DNA from 4 places in the Streptomyces sp. NPDC050546 genome. Region 3 is predicted to be linked to each of the others. Evidence: riboswitches for the same ligand, from Rfam matches in the RefSeq annotation. Region 3 holds a riboswitch; each other region holds the start of a gene.
What was found. A riboswitch is a leader RNA that binds a small molecule or an ion and turns the genes downstream of it on or off. The one in region 3 is predicted to bind cobalamin.
Positions count from the first base shown of each region.

Region 1: another riboswitch for cobalamin. It lies ahead of ACIBK5_RS35170 (ABC transporter substrate-binding protein); the one in region 3 lies ahead of ACIBK5_RS14810 (prenyltransferase/squalene oxidase repeat-containing protein).
Region 2: another riboswitch for cobalamin. It lies ahead of ACIBK5_RS16350 (cobalamin biosynthesis protein); the one in region 3 lies ahead of ACIBK5_RS14810 (prenyltransferase/squalene oxidase repeat-containing protein).
Region 4: another riboswitch for cobalamin. It lies ahead of ACIBK5_RS38350 (ABC transporter substrate-binding protein); the one in region 3 lies ahead of ACIBK5_RS14810 (prenyltransferase/squalene oxidase repeat-containing protein).

Region 1 is NZ_JBITGX010000018.1:94,005-101,346, forward strand. Features, by position in the region: gene ACIBK5_RS35160 (ABC transporter ATP-binding protein) at 1-80, opposite strand, end outside; gene ACIBK5_RS35165 (FecCD family ABC transporter permease) at 77-1,183, opposite strand; gene ACIBK5_RS35170 (ABC transporter substrate-binding protein) at 1,180-2,181, opposite strand; cobalamin riboswitch at 2,241-2,364, opposite strand; gene ACIBK5_RS35175 (class I SAM-dependent methyltransferase) at 2,457-3,206, opposite strand; gene ACIBK5_RS35180 (MFS transporter) at 3,175-4,395, opposite strand; gene ACIBK5_RS35185 (ATP-grasp domain-containing protein) at 4,418-5,644, opposite strand; gene ACIBK5_RS35190 (cysteine synthase family protein) at 5,641-6,663, opposite strand; gene ACIBK5_RS35195 (hypothetical protein) at 6,660-7,342, opposite strand, start outside.
Region 2 is NZ_JBITGX010000006.1:58,510-65,851, forward strand. Features, by position in the region: gene ACIBK5_RS16325 (alpha/beta hydrolase) at 1-827, opposite strand, end outside; gene ACIBK5_RS16330 (class II aldolase/adducin family protein) at 1,270-2,001, opposite strand; gene ACIBK5_RS16335 (lysozyme) at 2,200-2,952, shown strand; gene ACIBK5_RS16340 (anion permease) at 3,097-4,344, shown strand; gene ACIBK5_RS16345 (hypothetical protein) at 4,380-4,601, shown strand; cobalamin riboswitch at 4,748-4,888, shown strand; gene ACIBK5_RS16350 (cobalamin biosynthesis protein) at 4,989-5,930, shown strand; gene ACIBK5_RS16355 (cobyric acid synthase) at 5,927-7,342, shown strand, end outside.
Region 3 is NZ_JBITGX010000005.1:228,510-235,851, reverse strand. Features, by position in the region: gene ACIBK5_RS14825 (ABC transporter ATP-binding protein) at 1-137, opposite strand, end outside; gene ACIBK5_RS14820 (energy-coupling factor transporter transmembrane component T) at 134-1,225, opposite strand; gene ACIBK5_RS14815 (SCO2322 family protein) at 1,248-1,886, opposite strand; gene ACIBK5_RS14810 (prenyltransferase/squalene oxidase repeat-containing protein) at 1,883-3,091, opposite strand; cobalamin riboswitch at 3,204-3,348, opposite strand; gene ACIBK5_RS14805 (phosphotransferase) at 3,367-4,035, shown strand; gene ACIBK5_RS14800 (SAM-dependent methyltransferase) at 4,078-4,893, shown strand; gene ACIBK5_RS14795 (helix-turn-helix domain-containing protein) at 4,912-5,820, opposite strand; gene ACIBK5_RS14790 (nuclear transport factor 2 family protein) at 5,913-6,368, opposite strand; gene ACIBK5_RS14785 (MBL fold metallo-hydrolase) at 6,411-7,342, opposite strand, start outside.
Region 4 is NZ_JBITGX010000022.1:95,338-102,679, forward strand. Features, by position in the region: gene ACIBK5_RS38340 (ABC transporter ATP-binding protein) at 1-352, opposite strand, end outside; gene ACIBK5_RS38345 (FecCD family ABC transporter permease) at 349-1,314, opposite strand; gene ACIBK5_RS38350 (ABC transporter substrate-binding protein) at 1,359-2,318, opposite strand; cobalamin riboswitch at 2,445-2,634, opposite strand; gene ACIBK5_RS38355 (CoA-binding protein) at 2,716-3,123, shown strand; gene ACIBK5_RS38360 (4-hydroxybenzoate 3-monooxygenase) at 3,160-4,383, shown strand; gene ACIBK5_RS38365 (ArsR/SmtB family transcription factor) at 4,385-4,744, opposite strand; gene ACIBK5_RS38370 (cation diffusion facilitator family transporter) at 4,807-5,841, shown strand; gene ACIBK5_RS38375 (YbaK/EbsC family protein) at 5,843-6,400, opposite strand; gene ACIBK5_RS38380 (helix-turn-helix domain-containing protein) at 6,443-7,015, opposite strand; gene ACIBK5_RS38385 (DMT family transporter) at 7,113-7,342, shown strand, end outside.

The DNA.
Region 1 (7,342 bases), on a different contig from region 3:
AGATGGCGCGCTCCGGCCGTCAGCGTGACGCCCTCGACATCGAGATCGGTCGCGGCCACCCCTGTTCCGATCGCGCTCATCCCACTCCTCGATCCGTGGACCGCCGGGCGTCCCGGCGCATCAGCCACAGGAAGAACGGCCCGCCGCACAGCGCGGTCAGCACGCCGACCGGCACCTCCATCGGCGCGGCGATCGTGCGCGCGGCGATGTCGGCCCACACCAGGAAGACCGCCCCGCCGAGCGCGGCCGTCGGCAGGACCCGGCGATGGTCGCCGCCGACGAAGAGCCGCACGATGTGCGGCAGCATCAGGCCCACGAAGCCGATCGGCCCGGCCGCCGCGACCAGCACGCCCGTCACGAGGGAGACCAGCACGAACATCCGGGCCCGGAACCGGGCCACGTCGAGGCCCATCGTCGTCGCGGCCTCCTCGCCCGCCAGCAGCAGGTTGAGGTTCCGGGACTGCACCATGAGGACACCGACGCCCAGCAGGGTCGCCAGGCTCGGCAGCCACAGCGTGCCCCAGTTGACGCCGCCGAGGCCGCCGAGGGTCCAGGCGAGCACCGCACGGGCCTCGTTGCCCCGGTCGGTGGTCAGCAGCAGCAGATCCAGCAACGCGGTGAGCACCGCCGCGATCGCCACCCCGGACAGCACGAGCCGTACGGAGGTGATGCGCCCTCCGGTCCGGGCGGTGCTGTACACGAGCAGCAGCGCGCCCAGAGCGCCCGCGAACGCGGCGGCCGACAGCGACACCGGCCCGAACACGCTCACCCCGAACACGATCACCGAGACCGCGCCCAGGGACGCCCCCGAGGAGACGCCCAGCAGATACGGCTCGGCGAGCGGGTTGCGCACCAGGGCCTGCAGGGCGGTGCCGACGACCGCGAGGCCGGCCCCGGTCACCACCCCGAGCAGCACGCGGGGTGCCCGCACGTCCAGCACGATGGTCTCGCGCGCTCGCGACCAGTCAGGCTCCGTCCAGCCCGCGCCCAGCGTGTGCGTCACGATGCCCCAGACCTGCCCGGGAGGCACCTGTACGGAGCCGATCGCCAGGCCCGCCGTGGCGGAGACGACGAGCAGGGCGGTCAGGACGAGCAGCGTGACGGCCAGGCCGGTGCGCCCCGTCCGCTGCCCGGGCGGCACAGGGCGTCGCACCGCGGGCGCCTCGGTGGCCGGCTGCGTCACCGGGAGCTCTCGGGGTGCAGCCCGCGCGCCAGGTCCCCGACCGCGTACGCGGAGCGGATGCCGACCAGGGTGGCGGTGAGCGGCAGGACGACGAACCGCTTGTTCTTCACGGCGGGCACATCGGCGAGGGCCGGCTGGGAGAGCAGGAACTTCTTCTTCTGCTCGACGCTCCCGGCTCCGGCGTAGTCGTAGATGGCGATGACCTCGGGCCTGCGCTCGACGACCTGCTCCCAGGAGACGTCCCCGAAGACATCGTCGAGGTCGGCGAAGACGTTCTTGCCGCCGGCCAGCCGGATGATCTCCGTGCCGAGGCTCTTGCCGCCCGCGGTGAAGGCGGTCTTGTCGCCGCTGTCGTACACGAACACCGGCACAGCGGATTCGCCCTCGACGGCGGAGGCCGCCTTGCCGACCCGGCCCTCCAGGTCGGAGACCAGTTCGTCGGCCCGGTCCGGGACGCCGAAGATCTCACCGACGGTGCGGATCTCGTCGTAGGTGTCCTTCATCGTCACCCGCTTCTTTCCGCAGTACTCGCGGTTGAGGTGGGTGTCGATGCCGGCGTCGGCGAACGCCTTGCGGGAGCGACCGTCGTTCTCCGCGAAGGCACTGCCGTAGCCGCCGTAGACGAGGTCCGGCTCGGCCTCCAGGACGGTCTCGAACGACGGCTCCTTCTTCGCCAGTTCCGGGATCGCCTCGTAGTCCTTGCGCAGTTCCGGCAGGACGGCCGAGTCGGGGAAGGCGGTGCCGACCATGCGGTTCTTCAGACCGAGGGCGAGCATCAGTTCCGCCGGGTGCTGGTGGATGGTGACGACCCGCGACGGCGGCTTGTCGTAGGTCGTCTTCACCCCGCAGTTGTCGACGGTGACGGGGAAGCCCGGGGGCGCCTTCGCCGCCTTCGAGTCCTGGGCGGTGCCGCCGGACGAGCCGCAGCCGGCGACGAGCAGCGCCGCCGACAGGGCGACGGCCAGCGCTGTGACCTGCCTGCGGGCAGGGGAGAACAGATGGGACACGTAGAGCCTCCTGGGGAGTCCGCGCTCCTCGGATCGGGCCCGCGACGGGTCAGTGTCCTGACTCCCGGATCGACGTTCCCCCTCGCCTTCCCGCGCTCGCGCGGTGGCGTGTCGAAGGGGTGCACTCCCCGGTCACAGTGGCGGGACCGTGCCGGACTCACACCGGCTTCCTGTCTCCCGTCGCGGCGATGACCTGGTGATAGTACGTTCCGCGCCGTCGCGGTCAACAGGGCGTGCGTGCCCGCCCCGCACGCCCCATGCCCACGTCACCCCTCGCGGACCGCCCGCAGCACCAGCCGCTCGGCGTTCTCGTCGTAGGGCCGGCCGTCGAAGCCACCGAAGACCTCCACGCCCCCGAACCCGGCCTCCTCGGCCATCCGCCGCAGCTCCACGGCGCTGTACACGAACCACACCAGGGTGGCCCGGGTCACCCGCTCGCCGCGCACCAGGACCCAGTCGCTGCGCAGCCGCGCCCAGTCGTCCAGCACCGTGTCGGTCTGCACCATCAGGTCCTCACCGTGCGTCACCACCTTCGGCGGGGTGACCTTGCGGGCCAGCAGCTCCTTGCCGGCCAGGTCCAGGACGAGGGTGCCGCCCGGGGCCAGGCAGTCGTACATGGTGCGCAGCACGCGCGCGTTGTCGGCCGGGTCCTCGAAGTAGCCGAACGACGTGAACATGTTGAGTACGACGTCGAAGCCGCCCGGCGCCTCGAACTCACGCGCGTCGGCCTGGACGTAGGTGACGTCGGTGCCGGTGTCCGCCGACCGTTTGCGCGCCCGGTCCAGCATGGCCGGGCTGAGGTCCACGCCCGTCACCTCGTAGCCGCGCCGGGCGAGCGGCACGGTGAACACGCCAGGGCCGCAGCACAGGTCGAGCACCCGCGCCCCGGGCGTGAAGGACAGCAGGGGAGAGGTGTCGAGAAGCTCCTCGGCCTGGGTGTGGCGCTGCTCGGAGAAGAGGAAGTCGTGGAACTCCGTCCAGAAGTCATCGTCCTGGAACCCGCCCGTCCGTGTCATGCGGCTTCAGTGCTCCTTCTTCGTCGAATGGGACCTGCTTCAGCCGCTCGCCGTGCCTGCGCAGCAAGAGCAGGAGAGGGGGAATTAGCAGACATTGCGCGGCGGCCAGCAGCCAGAACCAGCCGGTGTGCCCGGCGCGTTCGCCGAGGCCGTAGAGCTGCCCGCCCAGCACGCCGCTCGCGCAGGCGCCGAGACCGGCGGCCAGCCGCTGCTGACCGAAGACCACGGCGTCGGAGCGCGGGCTGCGGCGCAGCGCCTCCAGGTCGTTCTTCAGGAACAGCACGATGTCGCCCAGGGTGATCAGCGCACCGCCCGCCAGCAGAGCGGCCCGGCTGCCGATCGCCAGCACGGCCAGTCCGGCCGCCAGCCCCGCGAACCCGACGGTCAGCGCGAGCGCGTAAGGCATCCGCCGGATCAGCCCGGAGGCGAGCGGCTGGACGACGATGACCAGCGTGAAGCAGAGCAGCAGGACCAGGCTGTAGAACTCGCTGGAGGCACGCTCGACCGCGTAGATCGCCAGAAAGTGCTGGAAGTGGAAGTACAGATAGAACGCCAGCGCGTTGGCGGCGAACGGCAGGACGGCCACCCCGGCCAGCAGCCCCTGCCGGGTGGCCTCCGTGCCGGGGGGTCGCTCCCCGGCGGCGGGCAGCCCGGCGTGGCCCGCCGTGACCGCGAGGAACAGCGCCGTGACGGCCGCGAACAGCCAGCCGGGCGAGGACAGCACGAACGGCCCGGCGATCAACGGTCCCACCGCCATGCCCGCGTTGAGCGCCGCGTTGCCCGCCGACAGGAACGCCGGCCGGCGCTCCTCGTCCACCCCGTGCACCAGGTACGCCTTGTTGGCGGGCAGGTACAGGGCGGCGCCGCAGCACGTCAGCACCAGCGCGGCGACCGCCAGGGGCGGCCGGCGCAGGGCCAGCAGGAGGCCGACGAATCCGGCCGTCCGTATGGCGAGGGCCCACAGCATCGTGCGGCGCAGCCCGATCCGGTCCGCGAGCGCCCCGCCGACGACTCCGCCGGAGAACTGCACCAGCGAGGCCACGGCCAGCACCACACCGACCGTGCCGAGCCCCATCCCGAGCCGCTCGTGCAGGAACACCGACATGAACGGCAGCACCATGAAGCTGCCGAGCGGGATCAGGAACGAGCTGAGCAGCAGGAAGCGCAGCGGGCCGCTGAGCGGGAACAACCCGGCGCTCCGCCCGGGCCGTTCACCCACCGGAGGGCTCGGTGAGCACGCGCAGGGCGTTGGCGGCCGCGACCGCCCGGTGCGTGGCCAGTTCCGCCGTCTCCGCCTCGGCGTAGACGATGCCGGCGTAGCCACGGCTGTCGGCCAAGTGCTCGATGGTGTCGCCGACTTGGCGGACGGGATACCAGGCCGGTGACCCGGGCAGGTCCGCCAGCCGGTCGAGTCCGGCGACTCCCGTGAACACTCCGGGCTCGGCCGGATATCCCAGGACGAAGGCCACGGCCGGACCGCCGGGCAGCGCCGTGTCCATCAGCCGGGGCCGGCGGCCGAGCGCGGCCTCGATCATCGCCTCGTACACATTGACGCCGAGCGCCCGGCACAGGCCCTCACCGACCAGCGCGCCCCCGATCCGGGGGTTGACCTCCACCACCTCGGGACCGTCGCGGGTCAGCACGAACTCCACATGCGCGAAACGGTCGGTGTAGCCGATGGCGGCGAGCACCTCGTCGAGCCACCGTTCCAGCGACGCCTCGTGTGCCTCCGGGAAGGCGACGGGGAAGGCCGTGATCTCCTCGCGGAAGCGGGGCTCCGCCGACATGAGCCTGCTGGACACACCGAGGAGCCGCGTACGCCCCGCCCAGGTGAGGGTCTCGGCGCTGTACACCGGCCCGCCGAAGTACGGCTCCGCGAACAGCCGCCCCTTCAAGGGCTGTTCCGCCGCATCCCGCAGGGACCTATCCAGCTCCCTCTCGTCGCGCACCAGCCAGACGTTCTGGCTTCCGGTGCCCGCCGTGTCCTTGAGGACCGCCGGCAGGCCCACCTCCTTGAGCAGCAGTTCCCGGGCTTCCGCGTCCGGACCCGCGGCCTCGGCGGCCCGGCCGCGGGTGAGACCGGCCTCGTGCAGCCGGTTGCGGACGGCCGCCTTGTCCCGGGTGAACCGCAGGACCCCGGGATCGAGCCCCGGCAGGGCGAAACGGTCGGCGAGGTCCGCTCCGGCCAGGGTCCAGGTGTCGGTGGAACTGATCAGGCCCCGCAACTCCGGCGTACGCTCCAGCAGTTCCGCCACCCGCTCCACGTCGAAGGTGTCGATCTCCACGACGTCCAGGGCGCCGGCGGGCAGCCGGTCCAGTTCGTAGGCGTAGTAGGCCGGGTCGCGGGTCAGGAGCAGCAGCCGCTCGCCGAGCCGGTCGGCGGCGCGTACCAGGTGCCCGAGCCCGAACGTCAGCGACTCCAGACAGACGACCGTCATGCCGCCCGCTCCTTCCAGTGGGCGGGGCAGGCCGTGCGCCGCCACGTCATTCTCGACCAGGGCATGCTCATCTCCTCCGGGTCGCGGACCTCGACGGGCTTCAGCGAGGCGGGGTCCAGGGCCTCCGGGTACCGGGCGAAGACGCGCTCCACATAGCGGTGTCCGGTGTCGGCGCCGATCACCAGGTGCAGCCGGTCGGGGTGGCGGCGGGCCTCGTACATCGCGGCCAGATACCCGGCACCGGTGGACAGCCCGGCGAAGACGGCGTGTTCGCGCAGCAGGCTGACCGCGCCGGACATGGCGTGTGTGAAGTCCATCCAGTGCACGGTGTCGTAGAGGTGGTGGCGGACGTTGTCGAAGACGATCGACGACCCGATGCCCGCGATGATCGCCTCGGGGTCGTGATGGTCCTGGCTGCCGAAGGTGACGCTGCCGAACGGCTGCACGCCGACCAGCCGCACCGACGGCTCCGTCTCCCTGAGACGCTCCACGAGGCCGCCCGTCGAGGCGCCGGAGCCCACCCCGCCGACGACGGTCAGCGGGGTTCCGGGAAACGCCTCGGCTATCCGGTCGGCGACCTCGTGGTAGCCGAGGCAGTGGATGTCGTCGTGGTACTGGCGCATCCAGTGGCAGTCGGGGCGCTCGGCGAGGATCTCGCGCACCCGCCGGACCCGTAACTCCTGGTCGAGCTTGAGGTTCCGGGACGGTTCGACCTGCTCGACACTCGCGCCGAGGATCTCCAGCTGGGCGCGGGTGGTGGCGTCGACGGTGGTGGACGCCACGATGTGGCACCGCATGCCGTGGCGGTGACAGGCCAGCGCGAGGGCGTAGGCGTAGATGCCGCTGGAGCTGTCGATCAGGGTCTGGCCCGGCCGGACCGTACCCCGGTCGAGTAATCGGCGCACGGCGGCGAGCGCCGAGTAGATCTTCATCGACTCGAACCGGAGCAGCACGAGCTGGTCGGTGAGCCGGACCAGGTCGGGAACCTTCAGGGCGTCGGCGATATGGGGGTGGATCACCCGTAGCCTCCTTGGGCGAAAGTGCACTGGTGGCCGAGCGAGCGGAAGAACGCGGACAGTTCGGATCTGACGCGGGAGTCCGGGCGGCGGACGAAGAGATAGCCGGTCAGACAGCCCGTGTGCGCGACGAAGACACCGTCGGCACCGAACCGCTCCCGGTGGCCCAGCACCCGGTCGAACGTCGTCTTGGGCAGCACCTCCTGGGACAGCACGGCACTGGTGGTCGCCGCCCGCGCCACGGCGGCCGCGTCGCCGCAGGCGAAGCCCTTCAGCAGGTCGGTCAGGCACCGCTCGTACTCCTCGCCGCGGCGCCGGTAGTGCGCGAGGAGCAGCGAGGTCACGGCGGCGGTGTCCACCGTGCCCGGCTCGATCACATAGGCGGTGTGGAAGCCGATGTCCGTGCCCAGCCGCCGCACCACCCGGTGCCGGCCGCTCAGATGCAGCGCGAACTCGTCGAGGAAGACGCTGTCCGACCGTTCGATCGCCGCCAGGACGCCGAGCACCACGTCGGTGTCGCAGGGCAGCGAGAAGATCCCCGACAGACAGCGCAGGGTCGCCACGATGTCCGCCGTCGAGCTGGCCATCCCGACGCCCACCCGCAGATCGGAGTGCGCGGTCCAGCTTCCCGGCGGCAGGGACGACAGGCCGTGGTGTTCCAGGAAGAGCCGGGCCGCCGTCA
Region 2 (7,342 bases), on a different contig from region 3:
GCCGCGGCGAGGGCGCGCAGGGTGGTCTGCCAGCTGAGCACCGGGGAGTCCAGGACCAGCCCCGAGACGCGGTCGCGCAGCCCCGAGTGCGCGGCGGCGCGCAGGGCCATGGTGGCGCCGGTGGACCAGCCGTGCAGGACGACCTGCCGGGCGCCGTGGCGCACGGCGTAGCGGATCGCCGCGTCGAGGTCGCGCCACTCGGTCTCGCCGAGGTGGTTCAGGCCGTCGGGCCTGCGGGGTGCGCCCAGGTCGCCGCGGTAGGCGAGGGCGAGCACCGGGAAGCGGCTGCGGTGCAGGAACTCCATGACGTTCATGGCCAGTTCCCGTGTGGCGCCCAGGCCGTGCACGGCGATCACCCAGGTGTCCCGTGCGCCGGGCACGAACCAGGCGGGCAGGGCGCCGAGTTCGCCGTGGATGTCGACGTCGGCGTGTTCGAGGCCGAGGGCGGCGCTGGGGTTGCCGACGTACACGTTCGCGGTGAGCCAGGCCTTGTCGCCGGCCTTCAGGGTGCCGTGCGTGACGCTCTCCAGGCGGCGTACGACGGTGTCGGCGGTGTGCGGGGCGGTGTCCAGTACGGGGCCGACCACCGCGTGGGAGCCGTCGCCGGAGAGGCCGTAGCGGCCGGGCCGCAGGGCGGCCAGGTCCCGGGTGAGGGTGATCTGCCCGGCGGCGGTGCCGTGCACGGTGAGCCGGGGTTCGGTGGGCAGTGGCCTGCCGGGAGGCGCCTTGAGCGCGGCGTCGCTGGCGAACCGGCCGGCGGCCACGGCGGCCGCACCGGCCCCGATCACGGCGGTGGCGGCAGCGGCCGCCGCTCTGACAGTGCGCACGGCTCCAGTGTCCCGTCGGACCGGGCGAGGGACCAGTGGGCGGGGGCGGTGGGGTGACGAGCGGCGGGGTGGGGGCGGCTGCGGGGGCGGTGGTGGCTGTCGGGGTGTTGCGGCGGAGGCATCATCACGGGCATCGGTGATCGCGTTGCGCCTGACGCCGGGTGGGGGTCGGGGCCGCGCCGGGGGGTGTCCGTCCTCGGATTGGCGCGATGGACTTGCGAACCGGCTCACTGTCCGTTGACGCGCCAACCACTGCGGGCGGACACCCCCCGACACGTCCCCTTGCGTACGTCGGCGGGTGCGGGCCGGGTGGCCGGAGGAGCGGTGGCCGCGGCCTTGGGCCGGGATGCCGGTAACCCACGGAGCGATGGCCACGCTCGTGGCGGGACGCCGGTGGTCGGGGGGTGTGGGGGGCGGGGGGCAGTGGGGCCGGGAGGGCGGGTCAGCCGCGCTGGCCGTAGTCGCGCAGCCGGTTCTGTACCTCTGTCAGTTGTTCCGTGGACAGCAGGCTCGGGGACAGGCCCGGGACCGATGTGGCGGTCAGCCACAGCCGGCACATCCATTCCAGCTGGGCGGTCCGGTCGTAGGCCTGGTCCAGTGACGCGCCGTAGGTGATCGTGCCGTGGTTCTGGAGGAGGCAGCCGGAGCGGTCGGCGAGGGCGCGGAGCATGTTCTCGGCCAACTCGTCGCTGCCGTACGTCGCATACGGGGCAACTCGGACGGGTCCGCCGAGCGCGGCGGCCATGTAGTGGATCAGCGGGAGCTCGCTCACGAGGGTCGAGACGGCCGTCGCGTGCACGGCATGGGTGTGGACGACGGCGCGGGCGCCGGTCGTGCGGTAGACGGCGAGATGCATGGGCAGCTCGCTGGTCGGGACGAGCGTGCCGAGGACCCGCCGGCCGTCGAGGTCGACCCCGGTGACGTCGTCCGGCGCCAGCCGGTCGTAGGGCACGCCCGACGGCGTGACCAGGACGGTGTCCCCGACGCGCACCGAGACGTTGCCGGACGTTCCGACGACGAGCCCGTCGCCGACCGTCCGGCGGGCCGTCGCGACGAGGTCCTCCCAGGCGCGCGCCTCCTCGGGGCGCACACCCTTCCGCCGCGACTCCCCCGCATCCTGTCCGCCGCCTCGGACGTCCCCCGTGCCCCGCTCGTCGCCTCGCTCCTCAGCCATGCGGCGATCCTGCCAGGCAGCCCTTCAACGCGCCGCTGGGCGGGGGCACTTTAGGCCGGAAACCGAGCATGCGTAAGGGCGCATACCCGCACAAACTCGCCATGGATCTCTCTTGGCCGGAGATCATCGGACATTCAACAGCCCTCCAGTACTCTCTGGGGGATTTGCCGTGCACGTCGCCATTCCGGGGGGAATCACATGGCCCGTGACCACATATCGACCCGCCGCCGCGGCCGCTTACTGGCGGTCTCCGCCGCGGCACTCGCGCTGGGAGGGACCTCGCTCGCGGAGTTCCCGGCCACGGCGGCGAGCCGCCCGAAGGGGCACGACGTCTCGTCCCACCAGAAGAACGTCGACTGGCGGAGCGCGAAGGCGAAGGGCGCCAGATTCGTCTACGTCAAGGCGACCGAGTCCACCACCTACCGCAACCCCTACTTCAGCCGGCAGTACAACGGCTCACGCGCGGCGGGCCTCGTCCGCGGCGCCTACCACTTCGCGCTGCCGAACAGGTCGTCGGGCCGGGCGCAGGCGGCCCACTTCGTACGCAACGGCGGCAGTTGGAGCGCGGACGGCTGGACGCTGCCGCCGGCGCTCGACATCGAGTACAACCCGTACGACAAGAAGCACAAGTGCTACGGCCTGAGCAAGGCCGGGATGGTCAACTGGATCAAGTCGTTCAGCGACGAGATCAAGCGGCTCACCGGCCGCCGCCCGGTGATCTACACGACCACCCACTGGTGGAACACGTGCACGGGCAACAGCCGTGCGTTCGCCGCGCATCACCCCCTGTGGGTCGCCCGCTACAACGCGGCGAGCGCGGGACCCCTGCCGGCCGGCTGGTCCTCCTGGACCTTCTGGCAGTACGACAACGGCGACGGCACCCTCCCGGGTGATCAGAATCTCTTCGGCGGGTCACTCGATCGACTGAAACAGTTCGCCAGGGGCACATGATCGTTGGGGCGCAAGGGCCGTCGCACCAGGGCGGAATGACGGACCCCTGTTGCGGACACCCCTGCGCCCCTCCCAGTTCATCTTCCGTTCACTCGGGTTACCTACGTTCGTCCCGCCAACGACGCCGAACGATTGCCTGGGTAAATGGAAAGCTTCTCGCTGATCCTCGCGATTGTGGTGGTAACCGCACTTGCGTTCGATTTCACGAACGGTTTCCACGACACCGCGAACGCGATGGCCACGACCATTTCCACGGGCGCCATGAGACCGAAGATCGCGGTGGCCATGTCCGCGGTGCTCAACCTGGTCGGCGCCTTCCTGTCCGTCGAAGTCGCGAACACGATCTCCAAAGGCCTCGTCGACGAGGCCGGCATCCGTCCCGAGGTCATCTTCGCCGCCCTGGTCGGCGCGATCCTCTGGAACCTGCTGACCTGGCTCGTCGGTCTGCCGTCCAGTTCGTCGCACGCCCTGATGGGCGGCCTGATCGGCGCCACGATCGCCTCGGCGGGCGTCGGCGCGGTGCACGGTGACGTCCTGGTCACCAAGGTGCTGATCCCGGCGGTCGCCGCCCCGCTGGTCGCGGGCATCGCCGCACTGCTCGCCACGCGGTTGACGTACTCCCTCGGCAAGAAGGCCGACGGCGACGCCTCCAAGAAGGGCTACCGGGCCGGCCAGATCGCCTCCGCGGGCCTGGTCTCGCTGGCCCACGGCACCAACGACGCCCAGAAGACGATGGGTGTCATCACCCTGGCCCTGGTCGCCGGCGGCGCCGTCGCCCCCGACTCCGACCCGCCCATGTGGGTCATCCTCTCGGCGGGTATCGCCATCGCGCTCGGCACCTACCTCGGCGGCTGGCGCATCATCCGCACCATGGGCAAGGGCCTGACCGACCTCCAGCCGCAGCAGGGCTTCGCCGCCCAGACCAGCGCGGCGACGGTCATCCTGGCCTCCTCGCACCTCGGCTTCTCCCTCTCCACCACCCACTCCGTGTCCGGCGCGGTGATGGGCGCGGGGCTCGGCCGCAAGGGCGGCGTGGTCCGCTGGTCGACGGCGACGCGGATGTTCGTCGCCTGGGGTCTGACGCTGCCGGCGGCGGCCCTGGTGGGCGCGCTCGCCGAGTACGTGACCGGCTTCGGGAACTGGGGCACGGCGGTCGTGGCGGTCTTCCTGGTCGCCTCCAGCGCGGTGATCTGGAAGCTGTCGCGCCGCGAGGTCGTCGACCACACCAACGTCAACGAGGTCGACGAGGAGCCGGCCGGTGTCGTGACCACCGCGATCGCCGCGGTGACGCCGCCTCCGGCGGGCCCGTCCGAGGAACTGGCCGCCACCATCCCGGCCCAGGCCCAGCCCTCTGCCGACCGGAAGCCCTCCACCACGACCACCTCGGTCTGATCCCGCCCACCCGGTGACAAGGAAGAATCTCTGAGATGAAGATCGACTGGGCGACCCTCGGCTCCGTCTTCGGCGTCAGCCTCGTGGCCACCGTGATCCTCGTCGGCCTGTTCACCCTCGGCATCACGGGCCTGTCGCGCCGTGAGCGGGCGGTGGCGGCGGGCGGGTCCGCGGGGCTCGCGGTGACGGGGGCGTACGCGTGCTTCGCGGCGTGCGCGGCGGCTGTGGGGTACGGGATCTATCTGATCGTGGCCTGACCACGATCGTCCGTCACCGGGCGGCACGGGGCTTCGGTCCCGGGCCGCCCGGTCGCCGTGTGCGGGGCAGCCGTCGGCACCCCCTGCGAGGCGGGCGGTGTGGGCTTGTCCACACTCTCCTCTCGCAGGTCAACGGCAAGTTGACGGCTGTTCGCGGCCGTGGTGGACTGCCGGGGCCAATACGGCGGCAGGAGAGGAAGCCGGTGGAAGTCCGGCGCGGTCCCGCCACTGTCACCGGGGTAACAACCCCCCGGGAGCCAGGAACTCTCACCGCCGGTCTCGTCGAACCAGGGCGTGGACACCCTGAGTGAGGACATATCGCCATGCTCGGCTGCCGATCGAGGGTCAGTACTCCACCGTTGTCCGCCGCCAAGGCCGGCTGAGCCCATGGGTGCCGGTCGCGTCCACGCGTACGGTGCCGCCGTCGGTCTGATCGGTGATCTGCTGCTCGGAGATCCTCGCCGGGGGCATCCGGTCGCCGCGTTCGGGCGGGCCGCGGGTGCGGTGGAGCGGGTGTTGTGGCGGGACCACCGGGGATGGGGCGCGCTGCACACCGTGGTGTGCGCGGGCGGGGCCGTCGCGCTGGGGGCCGTCGCCGCGCGTGCGGTGCGCAGGTCCGCCCCCGCGTCGATCGGACTGACCGCTGTCGCCACCTGGGCCGTCGTCGGGGGGACTTCGCTCGCGCGGGAGGCGCAGGTCATCGGACGCGCCCTGGAGGCCGGGGACGTCGAAGCGGCCCGTGCGCGGCTGCCGCATCTGTGCGGACGGGATCCACAGGCACTCGACGCCGACGGGATCGCCCGGGCCGTCGTCGAGTCCGTCGCGGAGAACACCTCCGACGCCGTCGTGGGGGCGCTCGTGTGGGGGGCCGTGGGCGGCGTGCCCGGGCTTCTCGGGTTCCGGGCCGTCAACACCCTCGACGCCATGGTCGGGCACAAGTCGGCCCGGTACCGGCGCTACGGGTGGGCCTCCGCGCGGCTGGACGATGTCGCGGGGTGGCCCGGGGCCCGGCTGACCGCCGTGCTCGCGGCCGTGGCCGGGGGCGATCCACGGGGAGCCGTGGCGGCCTGGCGTGCCGATGCCGCCAAGCATCCGAGTCCCAACGCCGGGCCCGTGGAGGCCTCGTTCGCGGGGACGCTCGGGGTGCGGCTCGGCGGGACCCTGTCCTACGGCGGGCGGGTCGAGCACCGGCCCGTACTCAACGGCGCGGGGCGCGGCGTCACGACCCGGGACATCGAACGGGCCGCACGGCTGTCCAGGCGTGTCGGCTGGCTCGCGCTCGGCGTCTGTGCCGCCGCGCGCCACATCGTGAAGGGGCGTACGTCATGACGGGCGGGGGGCTTCTCGTCGCCGGTACCACCTCCGACGCCGGCAAGAGCGTCGTGACCGCCGGGATCTGCCGGTGGCTGGTGCGGCGGGGCGTCAAGGTCGCGCCGTTCAAGGCGCAGAACATGTCGCTGAACTCGTTCGTGACGCGGGAGGGCGCCGAGATCGGGCGGGCGCAGGCCATGCAGGCGCAGGCGTGCCGTGTGGAGCCGACCGCGCTGATGAATCCCGTGCTGCTCAAGCCCGGCGGCGAGCAGAGCAGTCAGGTCGTGCTGCTGGGCAAGCCGGTCGGGGAGATGAGTGCGCGCGGGTACCACGGCGGGCGGCAGCAGCGGCTGCTCGGGACCGTGCTCGACTGCCTTGAGCAACTGCGGGGCACGTATGACGCGGTGATCTGTGAGGGGGCCGGTTCTCCCGCCGAGATCAATCTGCGACGGACGGACATCGTCAACATGGGGATCGCCCGGGGCGCCGGGCTCCCCGTGCTCGTCGTCGGCGACATCGACCGGGGCGGGGTCTTCGCCTCGTTCTTCGGGACCGTAGCCCTGCTGTCCCGCGAGGACCAGGACTGTGTCGCCGGGTTCCTAGTGAACAAGTTCCGCGGGGACGTCTCCCTGCTGGAGCCGGGGCTCGACATGCTCCACGGCCTCACCGGGCGGCAGACGTACGGCGTTCTGCCCTTCCGGCACGGGCTCGGGATCGACGAGGAGGACGGGCTGCGCGTCTCCCTGCGGGGGACGGTCCGCGAGTCCGTCGTCGCCCCGCCGGTCGGCGAGGACGTGCTGCGCGTCGCCGTCTGCGCGGTCCCGCTCATGTCCAACTTCACGGATGTCGACGCGCTGGCCGCCGAACCCGGTGTCGTCGTGCGGTTCGTGGACCGGCCGGAGGAACTCGCCGACGCCGACCTCGTCGTCGTGCCGGGGACCCGCGGGACCGTCCGTGCCCTGGAGTGGCTAAGGGAGCGCGGGCTGGCCGACGCGCTGGCGCGCAGGGCCGCCGAGCAGCGGCCCGTCCTCGGCATCTGCGGCGGCTTCCAGATCCTCGGCGAGCACATCGAGGACGACGTCGAGAGCCGCAGGGGCCAGGTCGACGGGCTCGGGGTCCTGCCCGTGCGGGTGCGGTTCGCCCGCGAGAAGACCCTCACCCGGCCGACGGGCGAGGCCCTCGGGGAGCACGTCGAGGGCTACGAGATCCACCACGGCGTCGCCGACGTCACCGGCGGCGACACGTTCATCTCTGATGACAAAGGACGCGGCCTGGACGGTTGCCGGGTCGGCCAGACCTGGGGCACGCACTGGCACGGCTCGCTGGAGTCGGACGGATTCCGGCGTGCCTTCCTGCGCGAGGTGGCGGACGCCGCCGGACGCCGCTTCGTACCGGCGCCGGACACCTCGTTCGCCGCGCTGCGCGAGGAG
Region 3 (7,342 bases):
AGGACGGTGGACTTGCCGACGCCGGAGGGACCGGCCAGGAGGACGAGTTCGCCCTCGGGGACCTCGAAGTCGATGCCCTGGACGGTGGGTTCGGAGGCACCGTCGTAGGTGACGGAGACATCCTCGAAGCGGATCACGACGGTTCCTTGGGCTCGGGGGCGACGAACGCGGGCAGCAGGCCGAAGAGGATCGCCGCCGCGGGCCAGACCGGGAGCGTGGGGGCCACGAGCGGCACCACGCCGGGGTGCAGGGCCGCGGGGTCACGGACCGAGGCGAGCACGAGCAGCGCGGCGACCGCCACGCCGGAGGCGACCACCAGCAGCGCGCGCAGGTCCCAGCGGTCCGGGCGGTACCGGGTGCGCAGCGAGCGCCGGCCGCCGAGCCGCAGACCCGCGAGAGCGGCGGCGAGGCCGACGAGCAGGACCGGGAAGCCGTAGGTGGCGCCCTCGGCGGTGAGTAGCCCGTACGTTCCCGCGCAGACGCCGAGCAGGCCGCCGAGGGTGAGGGCGGCGGTGGTACGGCGTACGGCGGGCGGGACCTGTGCGGTACGGCCGTAGCCGCGGGCGTCCATCGCGGCGGCCAGGGACACCGAGCGCTCCAACGCGCCCTCCAGGACCGGGAGGCCCACCTGAAGCAGGCCCCGGAGGCCCTTGTCCGGGCGGCCGCGCAGCCGGCGGGCGGCGCGCAGGCGCTGGACGTCGGCGATGAGGTTCGGCGCGAACGTGAGGGCGACGACGACCGCGACCCCCATCTCGTACAGGGCGCCCGGGAGGGACTTGAGGAGGCGGGAGGGATTGGCGAGGGCGTTCGCGGCGCCGACGCAGACGAGCAGGGCGGCCAGTCTCAGACCGTCGTACAACGCGAAGGTGAGGGCCTCGGCCGTGACCTCGCCGCCCAGGCGGATGCCCTGGGCCCAGTCGGGGAGGGGCACCTCGGGGAGGGTGACGAGGGTGTGGGTGCCGGGGATGGGGGAGCCGAGGACGATCGCGAAGAGAAGCCGGATGACCAGGACGGCGAGGGCGAGTTTGACGAAGGCGCCGTAGGAACGGGACCAGGGGGTCGGGGGGCGGCAGGTCGCCACGACGTAGGCGGATACCGCGATGAGGAGGCAGAGGAGCAGGGGGTTGGTGGTGCGGGTGGCCGCGGTGCCGAGGGAGAGGGACCAGAGCCACCAGGCGCCGGGGTGCAGAGGGGCCCGGGGCCGGCGCGGGGGGTGGGAGGGCACGTCGCTGAGCCGGTCCGCGCTGCTAAGCCTGGTCACGCCGCCGTACCTGCCAGATCGCCGCCGCCCCCAGTGCCGTCACCACGGCGATGCCCGCCAGCAGGCCCAGGGACGGGCCGCTGTCGTCGGACGTGTCCTTCCTCGCAGCCGGGGTCGACTCCCGGGAGCTCGCCACCTGCTCTCCGCAGCCCTTCTCCGGGTAGCCCGCGATCGCACACAGCAGGGCGTTCGTGTCGTAGCGCAGGGGCTTGGCGACCGTCGCGAGGGCCTCAGCCGTGGTCGCGTCGGGGGAGACGCGGGCGCAGGCCGTCCGGGCGGGGGGCGGGGTCTCGCCCTGGGGGGCGTCCGCCTTGGTGCCGGGGTCGATGACGAGCGCCACCCGCTTCTTCCCGTCCTGCGCGGGGGTCTTCGCGCAGATGGTCCTGAAGTCGGCCGTGCCGCGCGGCCGGGCCGCCTCGGCGGAGTCCTCGCTCACCGCGAAGCGGAAGCCCTGGACGTCGCCGTCGGAGGGGCGGGCCATGGACGGGCCCTGGGTGGCGTAGACCCAGCGGTCGCCTTCGCGGTCCCAGAACGACCAGTACCGGTAGCCGGCGGCCTGGGCCTGGCCCGCGCCCGCGATCAGCAGGAGCGAGGCCAGGAGGAGGAGAACGGCCCGGCCGATCACGACTGCTGCTTCTTCTTGCGGCCGGTGAAGAGGAAGCCGATGCCGATACCGGCGACGAGGCAGACCCCGACGTACCACCAGACGCCGAAGAAGTCCGACCCCGAGTCGTCCTTCTCGTCGGCCGCCGAGGTCTTTTCGGGGGCCTGCGGGGCCGGGCCCGTCGCGTTGAGCTGCTTCACCAGGTCCGTGCCGCCGAAGTCACGCGGGTTCGCGCCCGTCGCCTGCGCGGCGAAGATCAGCTGGGCGTAGGCGGCCGGGCCGCCCTGCTCGGCCCAGCCGGCGGAGTTCTTCTCCAGCCACCGCACGGACTTCCCGGCCTGCGCGGCCTCGCCCTGCGCGGCGAGTGCCACGACCGCGTCGGCGGTGTTGCCGTGGTCGGGCTGGGGGTCCGCGCCGGCGAGGGCGGAGGTGAGGTGGTCGTCGCCCTTGGCGAGGGTCTGCGTGAGGTACGCGGCCCCGTTGTCGGCGGCCTGTCGCGGTGTGGCCGGATCCGCGCATGTGGCGTCGGACTTCTTCCCGGCCTCCACCACCATGCCCTTGCCCAGGGCGCCGAGGACACCGGCCGCCGTGGCGTCCGCGTTGGCGGTCAGCTCGCCCTTCTTGTCCGGCTGGAACGCGAAGGCGCCGTCGTCGTCCCCACCGCAGGGGAGGGCGAGCTTCAGCAGGGCGTCGTCGGGCGACTTCCCGCCCTTCTCGACCTGGTCCGGCTTCTCACCGGCGGCGGCGAGCGCGCCGACGATGACCGACGTGGAGTTGGTGTCGCTGGCGCCGCCGGGCGCGTAGCCCCAGCCGCCGTCCTTGTTCTGGACGGACTTCAGCCAGCCGACGGCCTTGTCCGTGACGGCGTCCTGTCCGCCGAGGGCGGCGAGCGCCTGGACGGCGGCGGCCGTGGCGTTGGTGTCGAGCATGGTCTTGGCGTCGCACGCGGCGGCGGGGTCGGGCCGGTACGCGGCGAACCCGCCGTCCTCGCACTGCTGCCGGACCAGCCACTCGACGGACTTGGCGGCCGGCTTCTCACCCACCGTGTCCTGGGCCAGCAGGGCGAGCGACTGGCGCCAGACGCCGTCGAACTTGGGGTCCTTGTCGCCGTACAGGGCGGAGGGGAACGCCTGGGACGGAGTCGGTGACGGTGCGGCGGCGGCCGGCGTGGCGGCGCCGATCACGGTGGCGGCGGCCAGGACGGCGGCGCTGCGGCGGACGTTCATGATCGGCGGGTGCCTCTCCCTGTGAGGGAGCCGGGCAGCACGGGACACCCCGGCGGCTCGGCTCCGTATACCTCGACGGTGCCGTGCACCGGCGGGCGCCGGGCACATGAGCCGGTCACGATCCGTACGGGGCGATCCGGCTCACCGCCTGCCTCGGCGGGCGGTTCACGGTTGCGGGTCAGCGCCGGAATTACACCGGCTTCTCCCTGTACGGGTGATGACGACCCGCCTACTGTACCCGGAAGTAGCAAAACGGCCGAGAGTACCTTCGCCCCATGCCGACCACACCGCCCGGAAGACTCCTCGGCTCGGGCCGCCGTGCCGATGTGTACGAGATCGACGAGATGTGGGTGCTGCGCCGCGAACGGGAGGGCGGGGGAGACGCGGCGGCGGAGGGCGCGGTGATGGAGCACGTGCGCGCCCACGGCTATCCGGTGCCCCGCGTCCGCCCGACCGGCTCGCGCACCGACCTGGTGATGGAACGGCTCTCCGGCCCGACCATGCTCCAGGCCTGCCTGGCGGGCACGCTGGAGGTGGCGGAGGCCGGTTCGATCCTGGCCGGGCTCCTGCGCGACCTGCACACCGTCCCCGCCCTGCACTCCACCGACCCGGTGGCCCGCGTCCTCCATCTGGACCTCCACCCGGAGAACGTGATGATCACGCCCGAGGGGCCGCGCGTCATCGACTGGTCCAACACGGAGGAGGGCGACCCGGGGCTGGACTGGGCGGCCTCGGCGGTGGTCCTCGCCCAGGCAGCGGTCTCCGGCGACCCCCTGGCCACGGCCGCCCGCACCATGCTGGCCGCCCTCCTCGCCGACCCGTCCCCGCTCACACGGCCCGCCCTGACGGAGGCCCGGAGCCGCCGCGCCTCCAATCCGACGATGAGTCCGGAGGAGGTCGAACTGCTGGACACGGCCGAGGAGTTGATCCTGTCCCTGAGGTAAACCGGTTAACGTGAAGCTCCACGACCACACGCAGGAGCGTCCATGACTGAGCAGGTGGAGAACTCCGAGCAGGAGCCGCTCTCCAAGATCGACACCTCGGTTCCGCACTCGGCGCGGATCTGGAACTACTGGCTGGGCGGGAAGGACAACTACGAAGTCGACCGTGTGGCCGGTGACGCCTTCCGCGAGATCTTCCCCGGGATCGAGACCGGGGCGCGCGCCGCCCGCTACTTCCTCGCCCGCGCCGTTCGCCATCTCGCCGCTGAAGAGGGCATCCGCCAGTTCCTGGACATCGGCACCGGGCTGCCCAACGTGGACAACACCCACCAGATCGCCCAGCGGGTGGCCCCGGAGAGCCGGATCGTCTACGTCGACAACGACCCGCTGGTGCTGGCCCACGCCCGCGCGTTGCTCACCAGCACACCGGAAGGCGTCACCAACTACGTCGACGCCGACCTGCGCAAGCCGAGCACGATCGTCCGGGAAGCCGGCAAGACGCTGGACTTCGACCAGCCCGTCGCGCTCATGCTGATGGGCATCCTCGGCCACATCGAGGACCACGACGAGGCGCGCGAGATCGTGCGGCAGCTGGTGGACGCGCTGCCTTCCGGCAGCTATCTGGTGCAGTACGACTCCACCGACACCAGCGAGGACTACCTCCGGGCCATCGGGCAGTACAACGACGGCGGCTCGATCCCGTACATCCTGCGCAGCCCCGAGCAGATCGCCCGCTACTTCGACGGTTTGGAGCTGCTGGAGCCGGGCGTCACGTCCTGCTCGCGCTGGCGTCCCGACGCCGAGGCCCTGGGCCTGCCGGCGGAGGTGCACCAGTACGGCGGTGTCGCCCTCAAGCGCTGAACCCCGGACAGGCCTCGCTCAGGTCTCCTGGAGTATGCGGTGCAGGATGGTCGGAGTCTCGTCCGGTGACTCGGCTTCGACCACCAGCCGGTTCATGGCGTCCCAGTAGCGCTCGATGTCGGCCGCCTTGTCGGGATAGAGCGCGGTGGTGAGCTGCTCCAGGTAGACCACGTCGGGCAACTGGCCACCGGGCAGCCGCAGAATGGTGACCGGACCGCCCTCCGCGGCATGGCCGCCGGAGAGGAACGGCAGGATCTGGACGGTGACCTGCGGAAGCCGGCAGACCTCGATGAGATGCCTGAGCTGGGCACGCATCACCTCCGGCCCGCCCACCGGGCGCCGCAGCGCCGCCTCGTCGATCACGGCCCAGAGCTGGGCCGCGCCCGGCTGCCGGTGCAGGATCCGCTGCCGGGTCATCCGCAGCGCCACCCGGCGGTCGATCTCCCGCGCCTCGGCGTCGGTGTGGGCGAGCCGGACGGCGGCACGCGCGTAGTCGGGGGTCTGGAGCAGTTCGGGGACGCGCTGTATCTGGAAGCAGCGGATGACGCTCGCGGCTTGCTCGGCACCGAGGTAGCTCTGCGTCCAGGAGGGCACCACGTCGCTGTAGTACTGCCACCAGGCGTGGGTGTTGGCCTGTTCGGCCAGCGCCAGCAAGGTCGCGCGTTCGGCCTCGTCCGTGACGCCGTAGTGCGTGAGCAGGTCGGCGACGTCGCGCAGTTTGAACCCGTGGCGGCCCGCCTCCATGCGGCTGATCTTGGAGGGCGAGGCACGGATGACGTCCCCCGCCTCCGCCCTGCCGATGCCTCGCGCGTCCCGCAGCCTGCGCAGCCGGGCGCCCAGCGCCAGCCGGGGGACCATGGGCCCGGCGGATCTCCCGTCCAGGACTCCGCTGAAGGGCGACGTTCGAGCGGCCTCATCGGTGCCCATGGGCATATCTCCTTGCGGTGGTACGCAACGCCGCACGCGTGGGGGCGACACGGCTCGTTCATCCTAGAGGCCCTGCCCTGACCCCATCCCGCTTATGCCGAAGGCGAGTTCGTCCGCGGTGTGGGACCGCCGAAGGGCAGGTGAAGACTCCGGGAAGCGAGCAGCCAGGGTCCGTCGGTCCGCCGGAACTCGTCCTCGTAGTGCCCGACCTGGACCGGCGGCCCGGCCGGGACCGTACCGCCGTCGTAGCCGTCGACGCGGTACGTGGTGAAGTAGGAGATCGCCCTGGCGGTGTCGGGGGACTCCACGGTGACCAGGACGTTGGACATCATGCGGCGGGAGAGCCGGTCGGCGGGGCGGGAGCCGAAGTACGTGCGCAGGGCGTCGCGCCCCCTGACCAGCCGCCCGTCCTGCGGCCACTGCCAGACGCCGTCCTCGGTGAACAACTCGGCCACGGAGGAGGGGTCGCCCAGGTCGAGCCGGTGGACGAAGCCGAGGATCAGACGCTCGCAGGCGCGTTCGGCGAGGAGGCGCTCGATGGGGTCCATGGGCTTGGTTCTAGCACCCTGCCCGGATGCTCTCGCAGGCGCCTACACGGCCACGTATGTCACCGGCTCGCTCCCCGGTACCGCTTCCGCCCGGCCCAGTTTGACCAGGCGGCGCAGATGGGCCTCGGCCTCGGAGACCGCGATGTTGCGGGAGCCGTACGGGATCTGGTCCCAGGGGCGGTTCCACTCCATGCGTTCGGCGAGCTGCCAGGGCGTGAGGGGCTCGGCGAGGAGGGCTTGCAGGGCGGTGAGGCGGGCCTCGTGGTGGTCGAGCAGTTCGCGTACGCGGGCGGCGGCGTCCGGGAAGGGGTGCTGGTGGGCCGGGAGCACCTCGGCGGGGGCGAGACGGCCCACGCGTTCGAGGCTGTCGAGGTAGTCGCCGAGAGGGTCGGTCACGGTGGCGTCGTCGGGATCCTCGTAGAGGCCGATGTGCGGGGTGATCCCGGGCAGCAGGTGGTCGCCGGAGAACAGGCGGCCGTGGCCCGGGAGTTGTGCGGGATGGGACTCCTCCAGGTGGAGGCAGACGTGGCCGGGCGTGTGCCCAGGGGTCCAGATCGCGCGCAGGCGGCGGCCGGCGAGGTCGAGGAGTTCGCCCGGGACGATGTCGCGGTCGGGCAGGGCGGGGGAGAGGCCGGGCACGGCGCGGGGCCGGGGCGTGCGGAGTGGGGCGATGTGCTCCTCCGGGGCTCCGGCGGCGGTGAGCTTGGCCGTCATGTACGAGAACCAGCGCTCGGGCCGGGCCTCCCGGGTCCGTCGTACGACCGCGGTGTCCGCCGCGTGCATCGCGATCCACGCGCCCGACGCCTCGCGGACCCGGCCGGACAGGCCGTGGTGGTCCGGGTGGTGGTGGGTGATGACCACGCCGTGGATCTCGGCCACGGAGGTGCCGCACGCCGTGAGCCCGTCCGCGAGGGTGTCCCAGGACTCCGGGTCGTCCCAGCCGGTGTCGACGAGCACCGGCCCGCGGTCGGTGT
Region 4 (7,342 bases), on a different contig from region 3:
GGATCCGGCCCAGCCGTACGACGTCCAGCACCGTCAGCTCGACCTGGGTGTCGGCCTGTTGCTCGACCGTGGCGAGGCGGCGGGCGACGGTACGGCGGGGCAGGTCGCCCAGCGGGGTGCCGTCGAGGGTGACGACTCCGGCGGTCGGTGTGAGCAGCCCGGCCAGCAGCCGCAGCAGCGTGGACTTGCCGGAGCCGTTGGGGCCGAGGACGCCGACGGTGGTGCCGGGTTCGGGCGCGAGGACGACGCCGTCGAGGATGAGGCGCCCGTCGGTACGGCGGCTGACCCGGTCCGCCCGGAGCCCGGCAGCCCGCACCGGCTTTTCCGTCTCACTGACGTGTGTCCCGGTCATCGCACCCTCCGCGTCCGGTAGAGCACCGCCACGAACGCCGGCACCCCGATCAGCGAGGTCACGACCCCCACCGGCACCTCCTGCGGATCCAGGACCGTACGGGCCAGGGTGTCGACCCAGACCAGGAACACCGCGCCGGCGAGGGCGGTGACCGGCAGCAGCCGGGCGTGCCCGGGTCCGGCCAGGGCCCGGGCGGCGTGCGGCAGGACCAGCCCGACGAAGCCGATCGCCCCGGCCGAGCTGACCAGCGCGGCCGTGAGCAGGGCCGTGACACACAGCAGCACCAGGCGGGTGCGGGCCACGGACACCCCGAGCGCGGCCGCCGCGTCCTGCCCGAAGGCGAAGGCGTCGAGGGTACGGGCGTACGACAGGCACACCACCAGCGCCACGGCCAGGACGGCGAAGCACAGCCACACATCGGTCCAGCCGGCGCCGCCGAGCGAGCCCAGGAGCCAGAACAGCACGCCCCGGGTCGTCTCGGCGTCGGCGGCGGTCAGTACGACGAACGAGGTCAGCGCGGAGAAGAGCTGCATGGCGGCGACGCCCGCGAGGACGACCCGGTCGGTGGTGTCGCCGAGGGTGTGGCTGAGCAGCAGGACCAGCGCGAAGGAAACCAGGGCTCCGAGGAACGCGCCCGCGGACACCGAGACGACACCGCCACCCACGCCCAGCACGACGATGACGACCGCGCCGGTGGAGGCGCCCGAGGACACCCCGAGCACGAACGGGTCGGCCAGCGGGTTGCGCAGCAGCGACTGCATCACCGCTCCGCACACGGCGAGGCCGGCCCCGCAGACGGCCGCGAGCAGGGTGCGCGGCAGCCGCAGCTGCCAGACGATGCCGTCCCGGATCGGCGTCAGGTCGGAGCTGCCGATCCCGAGGTGGGAGGCGACGACGGACCAGACGTCCCCGACCCGGATGTCGGCCGGTCCGATGGTGATCGCCAGGGCCACGGAGACCATCAGCAGCAGGGCGCCCGCGACACCGAGCGCCGGTCCGCGGAGGGTCACTTCACGAGCCCGAACTCACGCAGTCCGGCCGCGACCTTCTCCACGCCCTCGACCGTGCGGATGGTCGGGTTCATGGCCTGCCCGCTGAGCAGCACGTACCGCTTGTTCTTGACGGCGTCCATGTTCTTGGTGGCCGGGTTGGACTCCAGGAAGGCGATCTTGCGCTTCGCCGACTCGGCGGTCTCCGAGTCGCGGGTCAGATCGCCGATGACCAGGACGTCGGGGTTGCGGTCGGCGACCGTCTCCCAGTTGACCTGCGGCCATTCCTCGTGCGTGTCGTCGAAGACGTTCTTGGCGCCGAGGGCGCGGGTCATGATGCCGGGCGCTCCGCAGCAGCCCGCCAGGTAGGGCGACTCGGAGTTGGCGAACCAGTACATCAGGGAGACGTCGGAGGCGTCGACGCCCCGCGTGGCCTTCTTCATCCGCTGCTGGAGGGAGGCCACGAGCTTGTCACCGCGGTCCTTGACTCCGAACACGGTGGCGAGGTCCCGCACCTCGCCGTAGACGGCGTCGATGTCCAGCGGCTTGTCGCGCTTGCCGTCGCCGCCGCCCGAGTTGTCCTTGCCGGCGCAGTCGGACGGGGAGACGTAGGTGGGCACGCCGAGCTTCTCGAACTGGTCGCGGGTGGCGACGCCGCCCTTGCCGAGGGTGGAGACGAAGGACGCGGCGACGAAATCGGGCTCGGAGTCCAGGACCCGTTCGAAGGAGGGGTTGTTCTCGGCGATGCGCGGCACCTTGGCGTTGGCCTTCTCCAGCCCCTTCATCACGGGGTCGGTCCAGGTGGCCGTGCCGGCTATCCGGTCGGCGAGGCCGAGGGAGAGCAGGATCTCGGTGGTGCCCTGGTTGAGGGAGACGGCGTGCTTGGGCGCCTTGTCGACCCGGACCTTCCGGCCGCAGTTGTCGAGCGTGACGGCGGCCTTCGTGGCGGTGGGCTTCGAGTCCCCGCAGCCGGTCATGAGCAGGGAGCAGGCCGCGAGCAGGACGGCGGCACGGGCGGGTCGGGCGAGGGGCAAGGAAACCAGTCCTCAGACGTCGAGGGCCCGATCGCGGAGCCCGGTCGTACGGTGCTCCCCCACCGCCGGCCGGCCGCGGGGGCCGCCAGCAGGTCTTCGGACTCGGGTTCACCCGGTGCGGGGCGCCTTCCCGTACGACGTCCAGCCGTACAGTGGCCGCGGCCCCGCCCGTCCCCCTCACCGCTGCGCGTCAGTTCCGGATTCGCACCGGATTCCCTGACCCACGTACATGGGTTCGACTGGCCTCGGCAAGCTATCACGGAGGGTTCGGGGGAATCACAGCGCACCCTGCCTCGTTGCCCGGACAGCAGCTTTTCCACGACTGACGAGGAGGCCGCCGGTGTACGGCGACGACGCAACGGTCCGCAGGATCCTCACCGAGCTCGGCGACACCTGGGCCGTGGTGGGCCTGTCGTCGAACCGGCAGCGCGCGGCGTACGGCGTCGCCGCCGTGCTCCAGCGGTACGGCAAGCGCGTCGTGCCCGTGCACCCCAAGGCGGAGACCGTGCACGGCGAGCAGGGGTACGCGAGTCTGGCGGACATCCCCTTCGACGTGGACGTCGTGGACGTGTTCGTGAACAGCGACCTCGCCGGAGCGGTCGCGGACGAGGCGGTCGCGAAGGGCGCGGGGGCGGTGTGGTTCCAGCTCGGTGTCGTCGACGAGGCGGCGTACGACCGCACCCGGGCCGCCGGTCTGGAGATGGTGATGGACCGCTGCCCGGCGATCGAGATCCCGCGGGTCGGGTAAGGGTCACGACCGTCGCGCCCCCTCCATAATGAGCGCATGACCCACGCCTCCCCGCCCGCGGACACAGGCTCCCCCGGACGTTTCCCGGTCGTCGTCGTGGGCGCCGGTCCCGCCGGGCTGACCGTCGGCAACATCCTGCGGGCCGCCGATGTGGACTGCCTGGTGCTGGAGACCGAGACCCGGGAGTTCATCGAACAGCGGCCCCGGGCCGGGGTCATCGAGGAGTGGGCCGTACGCGGCCTGGAGAAGCGGGGCCTCGCCCGGAACCTGCTGGACCGCGCGGAGCTGCACACCGCGTGCGAGTTCCGCTTCGACGGGGAGCGGTACCGGTTCCACTACGGCGAGATGACGGGCAGTCATCACTTCGTCTACCCGCAGCCGTTGCTGGTGACGGACCTGGTGCGCGAGTACGCCGATGTGCGGGGCGGTGAGATCCGCTTCGGAGTCCGGGACGTGGAGCTGCGCGACCTGGACACCGACCGGCCGTCCGTGTCGTACACCTGCCCGGAGACGGGTGAACAGCGGGTCGTGCACTGCGATTTCGTCGCCGGCTGCGACGGGGCGCGCGGAGTGACGCGGGCCGCGCTGCCCCCGGAGCGGGTCCGGGTCGCACGGCACGACTACGGCATCGGCTGGCTGGCGCTGCTCGCCGAGGCCCCGCCGTCCGCCGACTGTGTGCTGTTCGGCTGTCACGAGAACGGCTTCGCGGGCCAGATGCCCCGCAGCCCGGAGGTGACCCGCTACTACCTCCAGTGCCCGCCTGGGGACGACCCGGAGAACTGGCCGCACGAGCGCGTCTGGGCGGAGCTGCGGCAGCGGCTCGGGGCCGCCGGTGTGCCGCCGCTGACGGAGGGGCGGCTGATCGAGAAGCGCGTGCTGGACATGCACGACTACGTGGTCGAGCCGATGGTGCACGGTCGGCTCCATCTCGCGGGCGACGCGGCGCATCTGGTCGCCCCCATCGCGGCCAAGGGCATGAACCTCGCCCTGCACGACGCCTTCCTGCTCGGTGACGCCCTGGTGGCGCGCCTGACCACGGGTGACGACAGCGGTCTGGCCGGCTATGCGCAGGCGTGCCTGCGGCGCGTGTGGGACTACCAGGAGTTCTCGCAGTGGCTGTCCGAGGTGTACCACGGCACGGCGTCGGGCGACCCGTTCCGCGCGGGCACCACGCTCGCCCGGCTGCGCCGCCTGTTCACCTCGCCCGTGGCGGCCGCGGCCTTCGCCGAGCAGTATCTGGGGACGGCCGCGCGGTACTGACTCAGTCGTGCGGGGGGCGGTCGCTGAGGCGGTGGTCGGCCACGTTCAGTGCCTCGTCCACGAGCCGGCGCAGATGGCCGTCGCGGAGTGAGTAGATCACGCGGCGGCCTTCTTTGCGGGTGTCCACCAGGCCCGCGAGACGCAACCGCGCCAGGTGCTGACTGACGGCGGGCCGGGCCGCCCCGCACGCCTCGGTGAGGGTCGTGACGTCGGCCTCTTCCCTGGTCAGTGCGTGCAGCAGGGCGAGCCTGGTGCGGTCGCCCAGAAGGGCGAGGAGTTCGGCGGCGAGCGCGAACTGTTCCTCGCCGGGGCTGCGCGGGTGCGCACCGTGCGCAGGTGACAGGTGCATGCGTGCGCTCATACGCACATAATGACCCTGTGGGCGTGTGCACGTCCACTCCCGCGCACCGGAAGGGGACGCACGTGAGCGACCGGCACCAGCACACCCACCCGCACGGCCACGGACACAGGCACGGCATTCGCCACCGCCTGGCCCACCTCCTCACCCCGCATTCCCACGAGACGGCCGACAAGGTCGACTCCGCCCTGGAGTCCTCGGCCCGGGGGATGCGGGCGCTGTGGGTCTCGCTCGCCGTGCTGGGCGTGACAGCTCTGGCCCAGGCGCTCGTGGTGGCCGTCTCCGGCTCGGTGGCGCTGCTCGGGGACACCGTGCACAACACCGCGGACGCCCTGACCGCGGTACCGCTCGGGATCGCCTTCGTGCTGGGCCGCCGCGCGGCCACCCGCCGGTTCACCTACGGCTACGGGCGGGCCGAGGACCTGGCGGGGCTCGTGATCGTGCTGACGATCGCCGCGTCCGCCGCCTTCGCGGGATGGACCGCGATCGACCGCCTCCTCGACCCGCGCCCGGTCCAGCACGTCCCGGCGGTCGCCGTGGCGGCCCTCGTCGGGTTCGCGGGCAACGAGTGGGTGGCCCGCTACCGCATCCGCGTCGGCCGCGCGATCGGCTCGGCCGCGCTGGTCGCCGACGGGCTGCACGCCCGCACCGACGGCTTCACCTCACTGGCCGTGCTGCTGGGCGCCGGCGGCTCGGCCCTGGGCTGGCAACTGGCGGACCCGATCGTGGGGCTGGCGATCACGGCGGCGATCGCGCTGGTGCTGCGGGACGCGGCACGGGAGGTGTTCCGGCGGGTGATGGACGCGGTCGACTCGGCCCTGGTGGACCGGGCCGAAGCCGCCCTGACCGAGGTCCCCGGGGTGCGCGCGGTGGGCGAACTGCGGCTGCGCTGGATCGGGCACCGGCTGCGCGCCGAGGTCGCGGTCGTGGTGGACGGCACCGTGACGGTCCGCGAGGCCCACCGCATCGCCGTCGACGCCGAGCACGCGCTGCTGCACGCCGTGCCCCGCCTCACCGCCGCCCTGGTCCACGCCGACCCGGCACCGGTCCCGGGCGAGGCCGACCCGCATCTCGTACTGGCCCACCACACGCCGGCGTAGCTCAGGAGACCCCGAGCCCCTCCAGCACCACGGCCCCCGGCAGTTCCGCGAACGCCTTGCCCGGGACCAGCAGTTTGCCGCGCCGCCGGCCGCTGCCGACCAGCACGTACGGCAGGTCGACGACGGCCGCGTCCACCAGCACGGGCCAGCCGTCCGGCAGTCCGAGCGGGGTGATGCCGCCGTACTCCATGCCGGACTCGCCGGTCGCCGTGTCCATACCGGCGAACGAGGCCTTGCGGGCGCCCAGTTGACGGCGCACGACGCCGTTCACGTCGACCCGGGTGGTGGACAGTACGACGCACGCGGCGAGTGTGGTCTCGCCGGCGCGCTTGCCCGCCACCACCACGCAGTTCGCGGACCGTTCCAGCAGGTCCCGTCCGTAGTGCTCCACGAAGACGGCGGTGTCGGCCCACTCCGGGTCGGTGTCGACGTAGACGATCTGGTCGGCGGGGACACTGCCCGGCCAGTGACGTACGGCGTCGGCGACGGGGCGGGTGAGTTCGTCCAGGCAGGCGGGGGCCGGACGGGCGTCGTCGAAGTGTCCGATGGGTGCGCGCATGGCCGCACGCTAACAACAGCGGACCGCCTCCCGCCGGGCGTCTCAGGACACGGGCGGCACCGAGACAGCCATGATCATCTGCATCGGCACCTCGCCGGTGTTGCCGTACACGTGCGGGACGTTGGCCTCGAAGTGGACACTCGAGCCCGCGGGCACGCGGTACTCGACACCGTCGGCGGTGAGCGTCAGCTCCCCGGCCGTGACATGCAGCAGTTCGGTCGTGCCGGCGGGGTGCGGGTCCGAGGGGCTGCTCTCGCCCGGCATGAGCCGCCAGTCCCACATCTCCAGCGGGCCGGGCGCCTCGGTGCCCGCGAGCAGCCGGTTGTAGCTGCCGGCCTCGGTGTGCCACAGCCGTACGGTCTGCTCGGCGGGGACGATGTGGACGTTCGGGCCCTTCTCGTAGTCGAGCAGGGTGGTGATGCTGATGCCGAGCGCGTCGCCGATCTTGACGACGGTGCCGAGGCTGGGGTTGGTGCGGGCCTGCTCGATCTGGATGAGCATGCCGCGGCTGACGCCCGCCCGGGCGGCGAGCACGTCCAGGGTGAAGCCGCGCACCGCGCGCCAGTGCTTGACGCTGCGCGCCAGGGACTGGGTCAGCAGCTCGAGGTCCGACACATTCCATCCAATATTTTGCATTACACAGTGCAGCGGATTGCACTACGGTGTGGTTGACCAACTCGTTCACTGAACTGTACTGCGAGGCTTCCGCACCATGACAGCGCTCTTCGCCCTGGCCACCAGCCTGCTGTGGGGGCTGGCCGACTTCGGCGGCGGGCTGCTGACCCGGCGCACGCCCGCGCTGACGGTGGTCGTGGTCTCGCAGTCGATCGCGGTGATCGTGCTCGGCGCGGTCGTGGTGGCGACCGGCGGCTGGAGCGAGGCGGGGCCGCGGCTGTGGTTCGCCGTGGCGGCCGGACTCGTCGGGCCGGTGGCGATGCTCGC